DNA from 3 places in the Azospirillum sp. UENF 312511 genome. Region 3 is predicted to be linked to each of the others. Evidence: riboswitches for the same ligand, from Rfam matches in the RefSeq annotation. Region 3 holds a riboswitch; each other region holds the start of a gene.
What was found. A riboswitch is a leader RNA that binds a small molecule or an ion and turns the genes downstream of it on or off. The one in region 3 is predicted to bind cobalamin.

Region 1 (5,395 bases), on a different contig from region 3:
CTGTGATGCGGGCGCGGGCCTCGGCGGGGGCGAGGCGGCGGTAGTCGTCCAGGCTCAGCAGGGCGGTGGCGCCGCCGGTCAGCGCCTCCATCAGGGCGGCGGGGCCGGCGGGAAGCCCGTCCAGCGCGTAGCCCTCGGCGCGCAGCCGCTCCAGGATGCCGACGACGCTCGCCGGGGTGTCGAGGCCGACCGCATGGCCGATGCCGCCGCCCGGCCCCGGATAGTCGGACAGCACCAGCGCCAGCTTGCGCTCGGCCCGCGGCGTGGCGCCCAGCCGCACCCAGGCGGCGGCCAGATCGGCGGCGAAGGCCACCCGGTCGGGCACCGGGCGGATCAGCGTCGGAGCGAACTCCAGGTCGGGGTCCAGCGCCCCTTCGGCCTTGAAGGCGATGGCACGGGTCAGGATGCGCCCGTCCATCTCCGGCAGCACAACGTTCATGGCGAGGTCGGATGGCCCCATGCCGCGGGCGGAGCCGCGCCAGCCCTCCTCGGGCGTGGTGGACAGCACGGCCTGAAGCACCGGCGTGCCGTTGGCTTCCAGTGGCGACCCGTCCTCGCGCGCCGCCGAGAAGCCGGTCAGGTTCATCACGACGGCGGCGTTGCGGGCGGTCAGGGTGGCGCGCATCCAGGCGGCGCAGTCCGGTTCCTTCAGGCTCGCCACGAACAGCGGCAGCGGGGCGAGGCCGCGCGCGGCCAGCGCGTCGCACAGCGCGTGCACCGGCTCCAGGTCGCTGGCCAGCAGGTGGGAGCGGTAGAATACGACCGGCGCGCAGGGGCCGGTGACGTGGCCGGACCAGCCCTCATAGACGCCAAAGCGCGGCACCGGCGCCGGTTCGCGCCAAGGGCGGTCCTGCCCGGCCAGCGTGGCGGCGTAGGCCAGCAGGTTGGCCATGTTGTCCGGCCCGCCTTCGGTGAATCCACGCCACAGCCGTTGCGCCGCCTCGGCCGGAACGGTGCCGTAGCCCTCCAGGGCGGGGTTCGGCTGGGCGCAGCCGGGCAGCACGGCCAGCGCCACCCCGGACTCCCGGCAGGCGGCGGCGACATGGTCCAGCCCGTAGCGCCAGTAGCCCGCCCCGCCGAGCAGCCGCAGAACGACCAGCTTCGCCTTGCGGATCACGGACTCGACGTAAAGGTCCACTGACAGCGGGTGCCCCAGCCGCGCGAGATTCGCCAGCCGCAGGGTGGGCAACTCGTCACGGTGGCGCTTCCAGCAGGCGGCAAGCGCTGTCAGGTCGCTGTCGGAGAAGGACAGGACGACGAGGTCCGCCGGGCTCTGCCCCAGGTCCACGGCCTGGGGGCCGGCGTCGAGGTCTTCCTGGCGGGCGGCGAGTAGGTGCATGGCGAAAGTGCTTTACGAAAATCCCCTCTCCCCTCTGGGGAGAGGGTTAGGGTGAGGGGGTTGCGCGTGGCGGAACGCCCGGCGTAAGCGCAACCCCCTCACCGGCCCTGCGGGCCACCCTCTCCCCAGAGGGGAGAGGGTTGTGAAGGCTAAAAATCACCCCAGCGCCGCGGTCACGGCGTCACGGTCCAGGCCCGTCTCGCCGATCACCACCAGACGGCTGCGGCGCGGCTCGTCGGGCTTCCAGAAGCGGTCGAAATGGGTCTGGATGCGCGTTCCCACGCCCTGCACCAGAAGGCGCATCGGCTTGCCCGGCACGTCGATGAAACCTTTCAGGCGCAGCACGCCATGGGCGGCGGCGACCCGCTCCAGCGTCTTCGTCAGCGCCGCCGGGTCGGGCTGCGGGCCGAGTTCCACGACGAAGCTGGTGAAGTCGTCGTGGTCGTGGCCCTCCTCCTCGTCATGGTGGCTGGGGCGGTTGGCGAGGTCGTCCTCGGCCCCGGCGCCGACGCCCAGCAGAACCACCGGATCGACCTTGCCGTTGCTGGCGCGCAGGATCTTGGCCTCGCGCCCAGCCCCGCCCTCAGCCATGCCGCCCTCGGCCATGGCGGCGCGGATCAGGTCCTCGACCTTGGCCAGATCGGCGGCATCCACCAGATCGGTCTTGTTCACCACGATCAGATCGGCGCAGAGGAGCTGGTCCTCGAACACCTCCTCCACCGGGGTCTCGTGGTCGAGCTGCCCGGCCTCGGCGGCCTGGGCGGCCAAAGCCGCCGGATCGGGGGCGAAGCGGCCCTCCGCGGCGGCGGCGGCGTCGACCACCGCGACCACCCCGTCCACCGTCACCCGGGTCTTGATCGCCGGCCAGTGGAAGGCCTGGACGAGCGGCTTCGGCAGGGCGAGGCCGCTGGTCTCGATGATGATGTGTTCCGGCGGCTGCGGGCGGGACAGCAGCTTCTCGATGGCCGGGACGAAATCGTCGGCGACGGTGCAGCACAGGCAGCCGTTCGCCAGCTCGATCACGTCGTCCTCGGTGCAGGTCGGATCGCCGCAGGCGCGCAGGATCTCGCCGTCGATGCCGACATCGCCGAACTCGTTGATGATCAGCGCCAGACGACGCCCGCCGGCCTGCTCCAGCAGGCTGCGGATCAGCGTCGTCTTCCCGGCGCCGAGAAAGCCAGTGATGACGGTGGCCGGGGTCTTTCCGGCGGTCAGCGGGCCGGTGGTCATGATCTGGCTTCCTTGTCTCCGCCACACCCGGCGGATTAGATGAGTGTCGGTCCGGCGGCAGGTTTCCTGGCTTGCGGGTCGTCGTCGCGCCTCCCGCCTTCCCGGCCTGTCGGCCCGTGGCATGTCCGGAGGCCGACTCGCCGCACACAGTTGCGGGGGCAGCCGCGGCCTTGGACCCCATCCGGGTCCGCACCGCATTCCCTATTATCCCCGCGCCTTCACGGCGGCCGGGGCACCGTCGGAGGCGCAGAATTGCAGGCGGACCCCCGATTTGCAAGCGGCCATTTGGCGCCCGGAAACCGTGCCGCCGAACCCGGAGCGCTCCGCCCTTGCCGCCGTTGGTGTGTCGGAAGATCGGTACAGTCTGTCTGGAAAGCTGACACTCCGGACGGTATGGGGCACCCACAGTCTCATAGGGGGAAATAAACGATTTCAAGGGCTTGTTCGAATCTTCCGCAGTTGGCATGTTCTGTGCTTATATCAGCCTAACCAAAAACGCGGACCGGCAGACGACGCGGACGAACAGGGAGGGAAAAACGGCACCCATGGCCGACGACATCATTCTGGAAGCGCGTGGACTCTCGAAGGAGTTCAAGGGCTTCATCGCGGTGAAGGAGGTGAATCTCCAGGTCCGCCGCGGCACCATCCACGCGCTGATCGGCCCGAACGGCGCCGGCAAGAGCACGGTCTTCAATCTGCTGACCAAGTTCCTGACGCCGACGCGCGGCCAGATCCTCTACAAGGGACGCGACATCACCGCCATGAAGCCCGCCGACGTGGCGCTGCTCGGCATGGTGCGGTCGTTCCAGATTTCCGCGGTCTTCCCGCACCTCAGCGTGCTGGAGAATGTCCGCGTCGCGCTGCAGCGCCCGCGCGGCACCAGCTTCCATTTCTGGAAGCCGGAGGCCAGCCTGCACGACCTGCACGACCGCGCCGAGGAACTGATCGAGGCGGTAAACCTGACCCCCTGGGCCGGCCACACCGCCGCCGAGCTGCCCTACGGCCGCAAGCGCGCGCTGGAGATCGCCACCACGCTGGCGCTCGACCCGGAGGTGATGCTGCTCGACGAGCCGCTGGCCGGCATGGGCCACGAGGACATCGAAGGCACCGCCGCCCTGATCAAGCGCGTCTCCGCCGACCGCACCATCCTGATGGTGGAGCACAACCTGTCGGTCGTCGCCCACCTGTCGGACACCATCACCGTGCTTCGCCGCGGCGAAATCCTGGCGGAGGGCGCATACGACGTCGTATCGCGCAACCCGCAGGTCATGGAAGCCTACATGGGGACGGGTGAGGTGGGCCATGCCTGACGGCGCGACCGTGAAGACCGCGATGCTGGAGATCCGCGACCTCCAGGCCTTCTACGGCGAGAGCCACGTGCTGCACGGCGTCAACATCGACGTGCGCCAGGGCGAAGTGGTGACCCTGCTCGGCCGCAACGGCGCCGGCAAGACGACGACCATGCGCTCGATCATGGGCATCGTCGGCAAGCGCAACGGCTCGATCCGCTTCCAGGGCAAGGAGCTGATCGGCATGGCGCAGCACAAGATTCCCCGCCTCGGCATCGGCTACGTGCCGGAGGAGCGCGGCATCTTCGCCTCGCTCAGCGTGGACGAGAACCTGATGCTGCCGCCGGTGGTGAAGTCGGGCGGCATGACCGTGCCGCAGATCTACGAGCTGTTCCCGAACCTGCAGGGCCGCGGCACCACCCAGGGCACGCGCCTGTCGGGCGGCGAGCAGCAGATGCTGGCCATCGCGCGCATCCTGCGCACCGGCGCCGACCTGATCCTGCTCGACGAGCCGACCGAGGGGCTTGCCCCCGTCATCATCGAGCAGATCGGGGTGGCGGTGCGCAAGCTGAAGCAGCGCGGCTTCACCATCGTGCTGGTGGAGCAGAATTTCCGCTTCGCCGCGACCATCGCCGACCGCCATTACGTGATGGAGGAAGGCCATGTCGTCGACATGATCCCCAACGACCAGCTCGCCCAGAACATGGACAAGCTGCACACCTATCTGGGTGTCTGACCAAGTCACCCCCTCTGCCGAAAACACGCAAAACAAAGCCAATCGAAGGGAGTTCGAAATGCTCAAGACGTTGCTGTGCGGGACCGCATTGCTGGCGCTGACCGCCGGGGCCGCGCACGCCCAGGTCTCCAACAACGTGATCAAGATCGGCGTGATGAACGACCGGTCCGGCATCTACGCTGACCTCGCCGGCGAGGGTTCGGCCATCGCCGCCCGTCTGGCGGCCGAGGAGTTCGGCGGCAAGATCGCCGGCGCGCCGATCGAGATCGTCGTCGCCGATCACCAGAACAAGGCCGACATCGCCGCCAACACGGCGCGCGAGTGGATCGACGCCGGCAACGTGGACGTCATCGCCGACGTGCCGAACTCCGCCGCCGCGTTGGCCGTCCAGGGCATCACCAAGGACAAGAAGCGCATCTTCCTGATGTCCGGTCCGGGCTCGACCGACCTCAGCGGCAAGTCCTGCAGCCCCTACGGCTTCCAGTGGACCTACGACAACTACGCCATGGCCGCCGGCACCGCCCGCGCGCTGGTCGAGCAGGGCAAGAAGAACTGGTACTTCATCACCGCGGACTACGCCTTCGGCCACTCGCTGGAGGATGAGACCTCGAAGATGGTCAAGCAGCTCGACGGCAAGGTCGCGGGCAACGTCCGCCATCCGCTGGGCAACGCCGACTTCTCGTCCTACCTGCTCCAGGCCCAGGCCTCCAAGGCCGACGTGATCGGCCTCGCCAACGCGGGCGGCGACGCCACCAACGCCGTCAAGCAGGCGTCGGAGTTCGGCATCACCCAGTCGGGCCA
Region 2 (5,395 bases), on a different contig from region 3:
TCGATCAGGATCAGCACGAGGAACAGCGGCGTCATCATCCGCACGCCGTCGCGCATCACGAAGAACTTCTGCCCCTCGTAGCCGTCGGTCATGCGGAAGCGGGAGCGGACGAACTTGACGATCCGGTTGTTCTCCATGTCCGGCTCGTCGTCCACCGACATCAGCATCTTGATGCCGCTGAAGATCAGGAAGGCGCCGAAGATGTAAATGATCCAATGGAATTCCTGAATCAGCGCCGTGCCCGCCACGATCAGCACGCCGCGCATCACCAACGCGCCCAGGATGCCCCAGAACAGCACCCGGTGCTGGTACTGCGGCGGCACCGCGAAATGCGTGAAGATCAGCGCGATGACGAAGATGTTGTCGACGCTCAGGCTGTATTCGATCAGGTAGCCGGTCAGGAACTCCAGCCCCTTCTGCGACCCTTGGAAATGAAAGACGCCGGCGGCGAAAATCATCGCCAGCGTGGAATAGGCCGCGCAGCGCATCAGCGCCTCGCGGCCGGAGATCACATGGGATTTCTTGGAAAATACACCAAGATCAAAGGCCAAAAGCACGCCAACGAAGACGGCGAAGCCGGCCCACATTAAAACGATCTGATCCATGGAACTGTCCCTTGCTTCATGCACTCCGCTCCCGCAAGCGGAGACGTCGATCGTCACATGAGCAGTCCGACATCACCGATGCGCCACGGCGGGACGCATCGGCCAGAGGGGCCCGGACTGGAATCGTGACCGCAAGGTCTGCGGTCAACGGACAAGCGCGCGCGACGGCTTTGCCGCGGCGCGCCAGAGCGCCCGCCTCCATCGTTTGCCGTGGAGACGTGGCGGTCGGTCAGGATGTTGGTTCGGTGCGGTCCATGCCGATGTCTCCCAAAGGCCCGTCGGGGACCGTCGTCCGGCGGTGGACCTTGTGGTGGAGCGGGACCCAGGGGGAAGATAGGGCCAGCTTCCGCAAGGCCGCGCCAAAGCGACGGCTCTATGGGAAGTCCGACATCACAGCGCCGGGCGACGCTGCCAGAGGGGCCCGGACCTCACCCGTCATGTAGTCAGGCCCCCGCGCGGCGACAAGAGGGGGGCGCGTCCTTTCCGGACCATGATCGGCGCGATGGCCGCAGGCAACGACACCAGCCGGTTGATCGCCCATGGGTTGCCGGCGTTCCGGTCCGGGAGCCGGCTTTGCGAATTCCGTGTCGCCCATGGATGATTCCGCACCGGTGGGTTGTTCGTAGCGATTGACGGTAATTCACGGCAGGACACCCACAATGATGCGGCGTTCCATTTTGCTCGGCTGCCTGCTGGCGGCCGGATTGGCTGGTTGCGGCCCGCGTTTCGAGACGGTCGCAAGCTATTTTCCACCCGTCAGCGAGGCGGGAAAGCTCTGTGTCGCCCAGTGCAAGCAGGCACAGACGATCTGCCAATCCGCAAAGGAGCTGGCCGTACAGACCTGCCGGGCCGAGGCGACGACCCGCGCCCAGGGCGAATATCAGGCCTATCTCCGTTCCTTGCCCAAGGACGCGGACAAGAAGAAGATCAAGACGTTCAGCGATTTCGACCGGAACCCCAGCTGCTACAGCAACCTCACCTGCTCCTCCGATTACAACGATTGCTACAAATCCTGCGGCGGCCGGATCGAGGCACAGACCTATTGCGTCGGCAATTGCAAGGAGATGGTGCCGCCCATGCCGGATGGGTCCGCGGTCGGGCCGAGAACCACACTCTGACGCCAGTCGGGCGAGGACGGGCGGATTGCGGCTTGACCGGAGCCGTTCCGCCCGCGTAGCTTCGCACCCGACGGTTGCCCGAAAGGGCTGAAAATGGGAACACGGTGCGGACCCAGCGGCGATTTGCCGTGCGAGGGTCCTACGCCGGGGCTGCCCCCGCAACTGTAAGCGGCGAGTCGTCCATCGGAATGCCACTGGGATCGCGATCCTGGGAAGGCGATGGGCCGACGATAACCCGCGAGCCAGGAGACCTGCCGTCAGTCGTGGTCACACGCGAACACGTTCGGGCGGGGTGCACCGAAGGTCGTCGAACCGGGAGTCCGTTCGCGGAGCGTCCGGGGGGACTTCGTTCGCGGTGACGTGCCACCGGCGTCCCGCCCGAGGTCTCAATGAGTGTCCGCGTTCCCCGCCTTCACCGGACGGCGTCCTTCGCCGCCCTTCTGGGAAGCCTTGCCCTTCCCGTGTCGGCCCTCCCCACGTCGGCCTTCGCCGATTCCACCACCATCACGACGCTTCCGCCGGTCTCGGTGACCGCCAACCGCGTCCCCACCGCCGCCGAGGAAACCGGCAGCGCCCTGACCGTCATCACCCGCGAGGAACTGGAGCAGCGCCAGACCCAGGTGCTGTCCGACGCGCTGCGCGCGGTGCCCGGCGTCGCCGTCAACCGCACCGGCCCTATGGGCACCCTGACCCAGCTCCGCATCCGCGGGTCGGAGGGCAACCAGACGCTCGTCCTGATCGACGGGATCGAGGTGAACGATCCCGCCGCCGGTTCCGAATACGACTTCGCCAACCTGCTGGCCGGCGACGTGGAACGCGTCGAGGTGCTGCGCGGCCCGCAGAGCGCGCTTTACGGCTCCGACGCGGTCGGCGGCGTCGTCAACATCGTGACCCGCCGCGGCGCCGGCGCCCCCCGGTTCGGCGCCGCCGTCGAGGGCGGGTCCTTCGGCACCGCCGCCGGGCGGGCCTCCTTCGGCACCGGGACCGACCGTTACGACCTGTTCCTCAGCGGCCAGGGCGTCACCAGCGACGGTGTGTCGGTCGCCGACAAGCGGCTCGGCAACCCGGAGAAGGACGGCTACCGCAACGGCACGCTGACCGGAAACGCCGCCGTCCGCCCGACCGAGCACAGCGAGATCGCGGTGACCGGCCGCTACACCCGCTTCCGCACCGACACCGACGGCTTCGTCGGCGGGCGCGGCGCCGTCGACGACGGGACCAGCACCGCCGGGGAGCAGTATTTCGGGCGCCTCCAGGGCAAGATCGCCCTTCTCGACGGAAAGTGGGAGCACATCGTCGGCCTGACCCATGGCCGCCAGCAGCGCGACTACCGCGACGACGCCAAGACGGTGACCAGCCGCTACGACGGGCGCAAGACCAAGGCCGACTACCAGACCAACCTGACGCTGAAGAGCGGCCCCGCCGACCATGTGCTGACCGCCGCCGTGGAGCATGAGGAGGACAAGGCGATCAGTCGCAGCGCCTTCTCCAGCTTCGACCGCTCCATCGGCTCCACCGGGCTGGTGGGTCAGTACAAGCTGGGCCTGTTCGACCGTCTGACCCTGACCGGCAGCGTCCGCCACGACGAGAACGACCTGTTCCGCGACGCCACCACATGGCGCACCACGGCGGCCTATCTGGTCGAGGAGAGCGGGACGAAGCTGCGCGCCTCCTACGGCACCGGCGTCAAGAATCCGACCCTGTTCGAGCTGTACGGCTACACCGCCACCTACGCCGGCAACCCGAACCTGAAGCCGGAACGGGCGCGCGGCTGGGACGCCGGCTTCGATCAGGCGCTGTGGGGCACGCGGGCCTCCGTGGACGGCACGTGGTTCGACCAGCGCATCCGCGACCTCATCACCGGCACCGGGCGGACCTCCGTCAACATGCCGGGCGAGTCCCACATCCGCGGCTTTGAGCTTGGCCTGTCGGTGGAGCCGATCGACCGGCTGACCGTCCGCGGCTCCTACACCTGGACCGACGGCGAGGATTCCACGGGGGCGGAGCTGGTGCGCCGGCCCAAGCAGCTCGCCAGCCTGAACGTCAATTACCGCTTCCTGGAGGACCGGGCGAACGCCAACCTCGGCGTCGTCTACAACGGGCGGTCCAGCGACTGGGCCTACGATCCCTTCTACAACCGGCAGGTCGTGAATCTCGCCCCCTACACGCTGGTCAACATGGCCGGGTCCTACGCGCTGTCCGAGGGGGTCGAAGTCTTCGGGCGCGTGGAGAACCTGTTCGACCGCCGGTACCAGGAAGTCTGGACCTACGGCGCGCCGGGACGGGCCGGGTATCTCGGGCTGCGGCTGTCGCTGTGAGGCCCACCTTTCTCGGGCTGGCCACCGCCCTCCTGCTGACCGCGGGAGGGCCGGCGGCGGCGTGGGAGGCGCCGCCGGCAAAACCGCCCAGCAAACCACAGCGCATCGTCTCCCTGAATCTCTGCGCCGACGAGCTGCTGCTGCGGCTCGTCGGGCCGGAGCGCCTCGCCGCTGTGACGTGGCTGGCGCGCGATCCCCGCACCTCCACCGTCGCGGCGCTGGCGTCGCGGGTGCCGGTCAATCACGGGACGGCGGAGGAGATCCTGCCGCTCAACCCCGACCTGATCGTCGCCGGGCGCTACACCACGCGGGTCGCGGTCGGGCTGCTGACGCGGCTGGACGCCCCGCTGCTGGAGCTGGACGTCCCGCAGAGCGTGGCGGGGGTGGCGGAGCAGATCCGCGGCCTCGCCCGCGCCGTCGGCGAGCCGGACCGGGGGGAGGTGCTGGTCGCCGACCTGCTCTCCCGCCTCGACGCCCTGCCCCCCGCGGCGCCGGGACCGCGCCCGACCGCGGTGGTGCTGCGCCCCAACGGCTTCGTCGCCGGGTCCGGGTCGCTGGTCGACGAGCTCCTGGCCCGCGCCGGGCTGGAGAACATGGCCGACCGCCTGCCGCTGGGCAGCCAGGGCGCCCTGCCGCTGGAAGCCATCATTCTGGGCGGCGCGGACGTGCTGATCGTCGACGCCGCGCCCGACGCGCCGCCGTCGCTGGCCGGCGCCCTGCTGCACCACCCGGCCCTGAAGGCGTTGAAACGTCAGGTCCGCACCGTGTCGCTGCCCTCCCGCCTATGGACCTGCCCCGGCCCGCAGATCGCCGAGGCCGCCGAACGGCTGGCCGCCGCGCGGGAAGCCGTGCCATGAGCCGGGACTCGCGCATCCCCTACCCCGCGCTGGTCGCCGGGCTGACCCTTCTGGCGCTGGCGCTCTGCGCGGTGTCGGCGGCGGTCGGCTATGTGCCGTTCGACCTGGGCGCCGCTTTGTCCGACTGGCTCGCCGGGCGCCCCACCCTGGGCGCGCTGGTGCTGGCCGAGTTGCGCCTGCCGCGCGCCCTGCTCGGCCTGCTGGTCGGCTTCAGCCTGGGGCTGACCGGGGCGGCGATGCAGGGCTGGCTGCGCAACCCACTGGCCGAGCCGGGGCTGGTCGGCGTGTCGAGCGCGGCGGCGCTGGGCGCGGTGATCGTCTTCTACAGCGGCCTGTCAGCCGCGCTGTCGCTGGCCCTGCCACTCGGTGGCATGGCCGGGGCGGCCACAGCCGCGGTGCTGCTGAACCTGATGGCGGCGCGGGGGGCCGGAACGACGGCGCTGGTCATCGGCGGCATCGCCATCAACAGCCTCGCCGGGTCGCTGACCGCGCTGGCC
Region 3 (5,395 bases):
TCTGCGTCTCGTCCGCCACCCCGTTGGCGGTGATGCGGAACGACTCCACCGCCCAGTCCAGATACGCCTGCCACTGGGACCTGCGCAGCGGCAGACCTTCACGAAGGGCGGCCTCGTCGATCTGGATCACGCCGACGCCGGCCTTCTCCAGGTCCAGCACCTCCTCCCGGATGGCGAGCGCCAGCTGGCGGCAGGATTCCGAACGCGGCTGGTCGTCGCGCACGAAGGACCAGTTGAGGATGGTCACCGGGCCGGTGAGCATGCCCTTCATCGGCTTGTCCGTCAGCGAGGCGGCGTAGGTGATCCAGTCCACGGTCATCGCCTTGGGGCGGCTGATGTCGCCGAACAGGATCGGCGGCTTCACGCAGCGCGAGCCATAGGACTGCACCCAGCCCGACTGGCTGAAGACGTAGCCATCGAGCTGCTCGCCGAAATACTCGACCATGTCGTTGCGCTCGGCCTCACCGTGAACCAGCACGTCGAGGCCCAGCGCCTCCTGCTCGCGCACGCTCCGCGCGATCTCGCCGCGCATCGCCTCGGTGTAGGCCACCGCGTCGATCGTCCCGGCCTTGAACTGGCTGCGCGCCTGACGGATCTCCTTGGTCTGCGGGAAGGAGCCGATGGTGGTGGTCGGGAACGTCGGCAGATTCAGGCGGGCGGCCTGCTTGGCGGCGCGCTCGGCGAAGGCGCTCTTGCGCCGTCCGAGCTGGGCGTCGATGGCGGCAACCGCCGCCTTCACCGCCGGGTTGTTGACCCGCGGCGAATGGCGGCGCGCTTCGATGGCGGTGCGGTTGGCCTCCAACTCGGCCGCGACGGCGGCACGGCCCCTATCCCATCCCGGGGTCAGCGCGGTCGCCAGAACCCGGATCTCCTCCAGCTTCTGCACCGCAAAGGCCAGCCATGAGCGGACCTCCTCATCCAGCTTGCGCTCGCCGGCGAGGTCGACCGGCACGTGCAGCAGCGAGCAGGACGGTGCGATCCACAGCCGCTCACCGAGCCTCTCGGCCACCGGCTCCAGCCAGTCGAGCGTTGCGTGTAGGTCGGTCTTCCAGATGTTCCGGCCGTTGACGACGCCCAGCGACACGACGCGGTCGGTCGGGAGGGCCTGGATCAGGGCATCGACCTCGTCGCGGGCGTTGATGGCGTCGAGATGGAGGCCCTGCACCGGTAGGGAGCAGACCAGTGGCAAATTCTCCTGGAGCTGGCCGAAATAGGTCGCCAGCAGCAGCTTGACCGCGCCGGTACCGAGATCCCGATAGGCCTGGGTGAAGGCGTCCCGCCACGCCGCTTCCAGCTCGGTCACCAGGATGGGTTCGTCGATCTGCACCCACTCGACGCCCTGATCGGCCAGGGCCTGCAGCAGTTCGGCGTAGACGGGCAGCAGGCGGGGCAGCAGAGCCAGCTTGTCCGAACCGTCCTTGGCCTTGCCCAGCGCGAGGTAGGTGACCGGGCCGATGATCACCGGCTTGGCCTTGACACCCTGCTCCTTGGCTTCAGCGAGTTGCTGCAGCAGACGGGAGGCGTCGAGGTTGAACTGGGTTTCGGCGTCGAACTCGGGGACGATGTAGTGGTAGTTGGTGTCGAACCACTTGGTCATCTCGCCGGCAGCGACGCCACTGCAGCATCCGCCGTGCTCTTCGGCACTATGGGCGGCGGTCTCGGCCGAACGGCCGCGCGCCACGCGGAAGTAATTGTCCAGGGCATCGCCATGGAAGCCCTTCACGCGCTCCGGCAGGTTGCCGAGCGTGAAGCTCATGTCGAGCACCTGATCGTAGAAGGCGAAATCGCCCACGGGAACGAGGTCGAGCGCGCCCTGGTCCCGCCAGTGGCGCTTGCGGAGGTCAGCGCCGACGCGGACCAGCTCGTCGCGGGAGGACGCCCCCTTCCAATAAGCCTCCAAGGCGAACTTCAACTCGCGCTTGGCGCCGATGCGGGGGAATCCGAGGGTGTGGGTCATTGCCATGGGGGGCGCCTTGAAAAGAGGGATCGGCGCGGACCATACGGAGTTCAGAACATGAATGAAAAATGGTATGATTTTATCGTTCGATAAATTTCATTCATGGATGAGGTGGACGGTATGGCGATCCTGGAGCGCATCCATCTCTCGATCATCCGCGAGGTTGATCGTCACGGCTCGCTGACGGCGGCGGCCAGCCATTTGAACCTGACCCAACCGGCGCTGAGCCACGCCATCCGCAAGCTGGAAGAGCAGCTCGGCGTGGATGTGTGGCACCGCGAAGGCCGCCGCTTGCGGCCGACCCAGGCCGGGGAATGGCTGCTGGCGGTCGCCAACCGCTTGCTGCCGCAACTGGCCCATGCTGAAGAACGCCTCCAGCAGTTCGCCCAGGGCGGGCGCGGGACCCTGCGCATCGGGATGGAATGCCATCCCTGCTATCAGTGGCTCCTGAAGATCGTCGCTCCCTACGTCGATGCTTGGCCGAAGGTCGACGTGGACGTCCGGCAGAAGTTTCAGTTCGGCGGCATCGGGGCCCTGTTCGGCCACGACATCGACATGCTGGTGACACCGGATCCGCTGTTCAAGCCCGGACTGTGCTTCGAGCCGGTGTTCGACTACGAACAGGTTCTGGTGGTCGGGCCGGGGCACCGTCTGCGCCATGCCGCCTTCGTCGAACCGCAGCAGATGGCGGACGAAGTCCTGATCACCTACCCGGTGGCGCCCGACCGTCTCGACATCTACACCCAGTTCCTGATGCCGGCCGGGATCAGCCCGAGGCAGCACAAGCCGATCGAGACGACCGACATCATGCTGCTGATGGTGGCCCACGGCCGTGGCGTCGCCGCCCTGCCGCGCTGGCTGGTCGAGGAGTATGGCGCCAAGTTCGACGTGAGCCCGGTGCGCCTGGGCCGGGACGGTGTCGCCAAGCAGATTTTCCTGGGCTTCCGCGAGGCGGACGCCGACATCGGCTATCTGCGGGGTTTCATCGATCTGGCGCTTGCCCATCGCGACGGTGGAACCGCCCAGTTGTAGCGGCAGGCGAAGCCGCGCCGGTCAGCCACCCATCCGCAAGCTGCCGATGGCGTTGCGCAGGCCGAGCGCAATGGTGCGGCGCTCGTCCGCATCCCCGCCCGGCGCCAGCCAATGGTCGATGCCGCCGTCCTGGTGCAGCACGAATTCGGCGACGCAGCGGTTCGCCGGTTGGCCGGCTTCCGCATGCGCCTGCTCGACCAGGGCGCGGGCGATCTCCCGCAGGGTGTCGGCCGCCGCGACCAGCCCGGCGGCGTCCAGCGGCTCCCTGGTTCCCCGCAGGGACCAGCGTCCCTCCGTCGCCGTCAGGACAAAGGGTGCCGACCGGTCGGCGGGGGTCGGCGTCACCGGACGGCGTCGGAACGCCAGACGGATGAGATTGGGTGGAACGGGCGTTGGTTGGACGGACATCGGCGGTGGCACCCCTCGCTCCCAAAGGGCAAGGATGGGACGGACGCCGACGCGGCACGGGAGACCTCCGGCGACGCCGCACCCGCCGGGACACCCCGCCCGACTCGCGTTCGACAGATCCGGCAGGTCTCCTGGCTCACGGGTCGTCGCGGGACCGTCCGGCCTTCCCGGTGCCGTCGTCCCGAACCGGGATGGGCACCAGTGGCGCTGAAACGGCGGACCCACTCTCCGCTCACAGTTGCGGGGGCAGCGCCGGCTTCGCCGTCATCCTCATGGCGAGGCGAACGGTTCACCGTCTTCCCTCTTAGCCCCGGACGCCCTGGGGCGAACGGGGACCGTATCCAGCGGGAACGGTAAGAGGGTGCACCCGGCGGCGTCAAGCGCGAGCGCCACGGCAAGTCCCTTTTGCAAAATTCGCAAGATTGCCCGCAGCCCTTCGCCAAATTTTGCCAATTTCCGCCTGATTCCCACGGGTCGTTCGGCGTATCTTGCAAATGTTCGGAACACGGATGGGAAGGAATCTCGCCAGCATGGACGACCGCCGGGACGATGCCGAGACGATCTTCGCCACCGAATTCCCTCCGGCCACGCGCGAGCAATGGCGGGTTCTCGTCGACAAGGGGCTGAAGGGCGCCCCCTTCGAGAAGCGGTTGGTCACCCGGCTGTACGAAGGCATCGCCGTGCAGCCCCTCTATACGGCGGAAGACTGGCCGGCCGCGGGCGATCCGTCCGGTTTGCCGGGCTTCGCCCCGTTCACCCGCGGCGGCCATGCCAGAGGCGCCGGACCGGACGGCTGGGACATCCTGACCGAACACGACGTCTCCGATCCCAAGGCGGCGAACGCCGCCATCCTGACCGATCTGCTGCGCGGCGCCACCGCCATCCGGCTGCGCCTCGACAGGCCGGACAGCCCCGGCATCGCCATCGACCGGCTGGACGATCTCGACCGCACGCTGGCCAACGTCTATCCGGAGATGGTGCCACTGTCGCTGGAGGCGGGAGGCGACGCAGTGGCCGGCGCGGCGCTGCTCGCCGCCCTGTGGCGCCGCCGCTCGGTGATGCCGGACAAGGCGCGGGGCGCCTTCAACGCCGATCCCATCGGGACTCTGGCCGCGGCCGACGCCCTGCCGGGCAGTCTGGAGGCGGCGCTCGCCGACACGGCGGCCTTGGCCGCCTGGACCGCCCGCAATTTCCCTCACGTCACCGCCGTCGGGGTGGACAGTTCCCCCTGGCACGACGCCGGGGCGACCGAAAGCCAGGACCTCGCCGCCGCCATGGCGACCGGGGTCGCCTATCTGCGCGCCCTGACCGCTGCCGGGCTGGACATCGACACCGCCTGCCGGCAGATCGCCTTCACCCTATCCGTCGGCTGCGACCAATTCCTCTCCATCGCCAAGCTGCGCGCCGCGCGGCGCCTGTGGGGGCGCATCGCCGAGGCGTCGGGCGCCTCGGAGTCGGCCCGCGCCATGCACCTGACCGCCCGCACGGCGCGGCGCATCATGGCGCGGCGCGATCCCTGGGTGAACATGCTGCGCACCACGGTGGCCGGCTTCGCCGCCGGGGTCGGCGGGGCCGACGCGGTGGCGGTGCTGCCCTTCGACGCGGCGCTGGGCGAATCCGACGACTTCGCCCGCCGCATCGCCCGCAACAGCCAGATCCTGCTGAAGGAGGAATCCTCGCTGGCCCGCGTCGCCGATCCGGCCGGCGGCTCCTGGTACGTCGAAACGCTGACCGAGCAACTGGCCCAGGCCGCTTGGGCGGACTTCCAGGACATCGAGCGGCGGGGCGGCATCGCCGCCGTGCTGGCCGATGGCAGCCTCGCCCGCGCCATCGCCGGGTCCTGGGCGCAGCGGGAAGCCAACATCGCCCGCCGCAAGGACCCGCTGACCGGCGTCAGCGAGTTTCCCAACCTCCTCGAACAGGCGGTCGTCCGCCCGTCCCCCGTACCGCGCGGCCATGACGACGCTGCCGTGGCACCGGCGGCGGTCGGCTCCGGGT

Region 1: it holds a riboswitch for cobalamin, as region 3 does, so the genes downstream of both, cobW (cobalamin biosynthesis protein CobW) here and ACWPN7_RS28595 (hypothetical protein) in region 3, are expected to answer to the same signal.
Region 2: it holds a riboswitch for cobalamin, as region 3 does, so the genes downstream of both, ACWPN7_RS00350 (TonB-dependent receptor plug domain-containing protein) here and ACWPN7_RS28595 (hypothetical protein) in region 3, are expected to answer to the same signal.

The regions. Positions count from the first base shown of each region.
Region 1 is NZ_JBSNCG010000001.1:639,524-644,918, forward strand. Features, by position in the region: gene cobN (cobaltochelatase subunit CobN) at 1-1,339, opposite strand, end outside; gene cobW (cobalamin biosynthesis protein CobW) at 1,496-2,569, opposite strand; cobalamin riboswitch at 2,609-2,824, opposite strand; gene ACWPN7_RS02860 (ABC transporter ATP-binding protein) at 3,115-3,879, shown strand; gene ACWPN7_RS02865 (ABC transporter ATP-binding protein) at 3,872-4,594, shown strand; gene ACWPN7_RS02870 (ABC transporter substrate-binding protein) at 4,653-5,395, shown strand, end outside.
Region 2 is NZ_JBSNCG010000001.1:66,991-72,385, forward strand. Features, by position in the region: gene ACWPN7_RS00340 (TerC family protein) at 1-605, opposite strand, end outside; gene ACWPN7_RS00345 (hypothetical protein) at 1,265-1,723, shown strand; cobalamin riboswitch at 1,778-1,996, shown strand; gene ACWPN7_RS00350 (TonB-dependent receptor plug domain-containing protein) at 2,113-4,041, shown strand; gene ACWPN7_RS00355 (ABC transporter substrate-binding protein) at 4,038-4,898, shown strand; gene ACWPN7_RS00360 (FecCD family ABC transporter permease) at 4,895-5,395, shown strand, end outside.
Region 3 is NZ_JBSNCG010000005.1:36,068-41,462, reverse strand. Features, by position in the region: gene metE (5-methyltetrahydropteroyltriglutamate--homocysteine S-methyltransferase) at 1-1,957, opposite strand, end outside; gene ACWPN7_RS28600 (LysR family transcriptional regulator) at 2,060-2,989, shown strand; gene ACWPN7_RS28595 (hypothetical protein) at 3,011-3,334, opposite strand; cobalamin riboswitch at 3,502-3,752, opposite strand; gene ACWPN7_RS28590 (methylmalonyl-CoA mutase family protein) at 3,928-5,395, shown strand, end outside.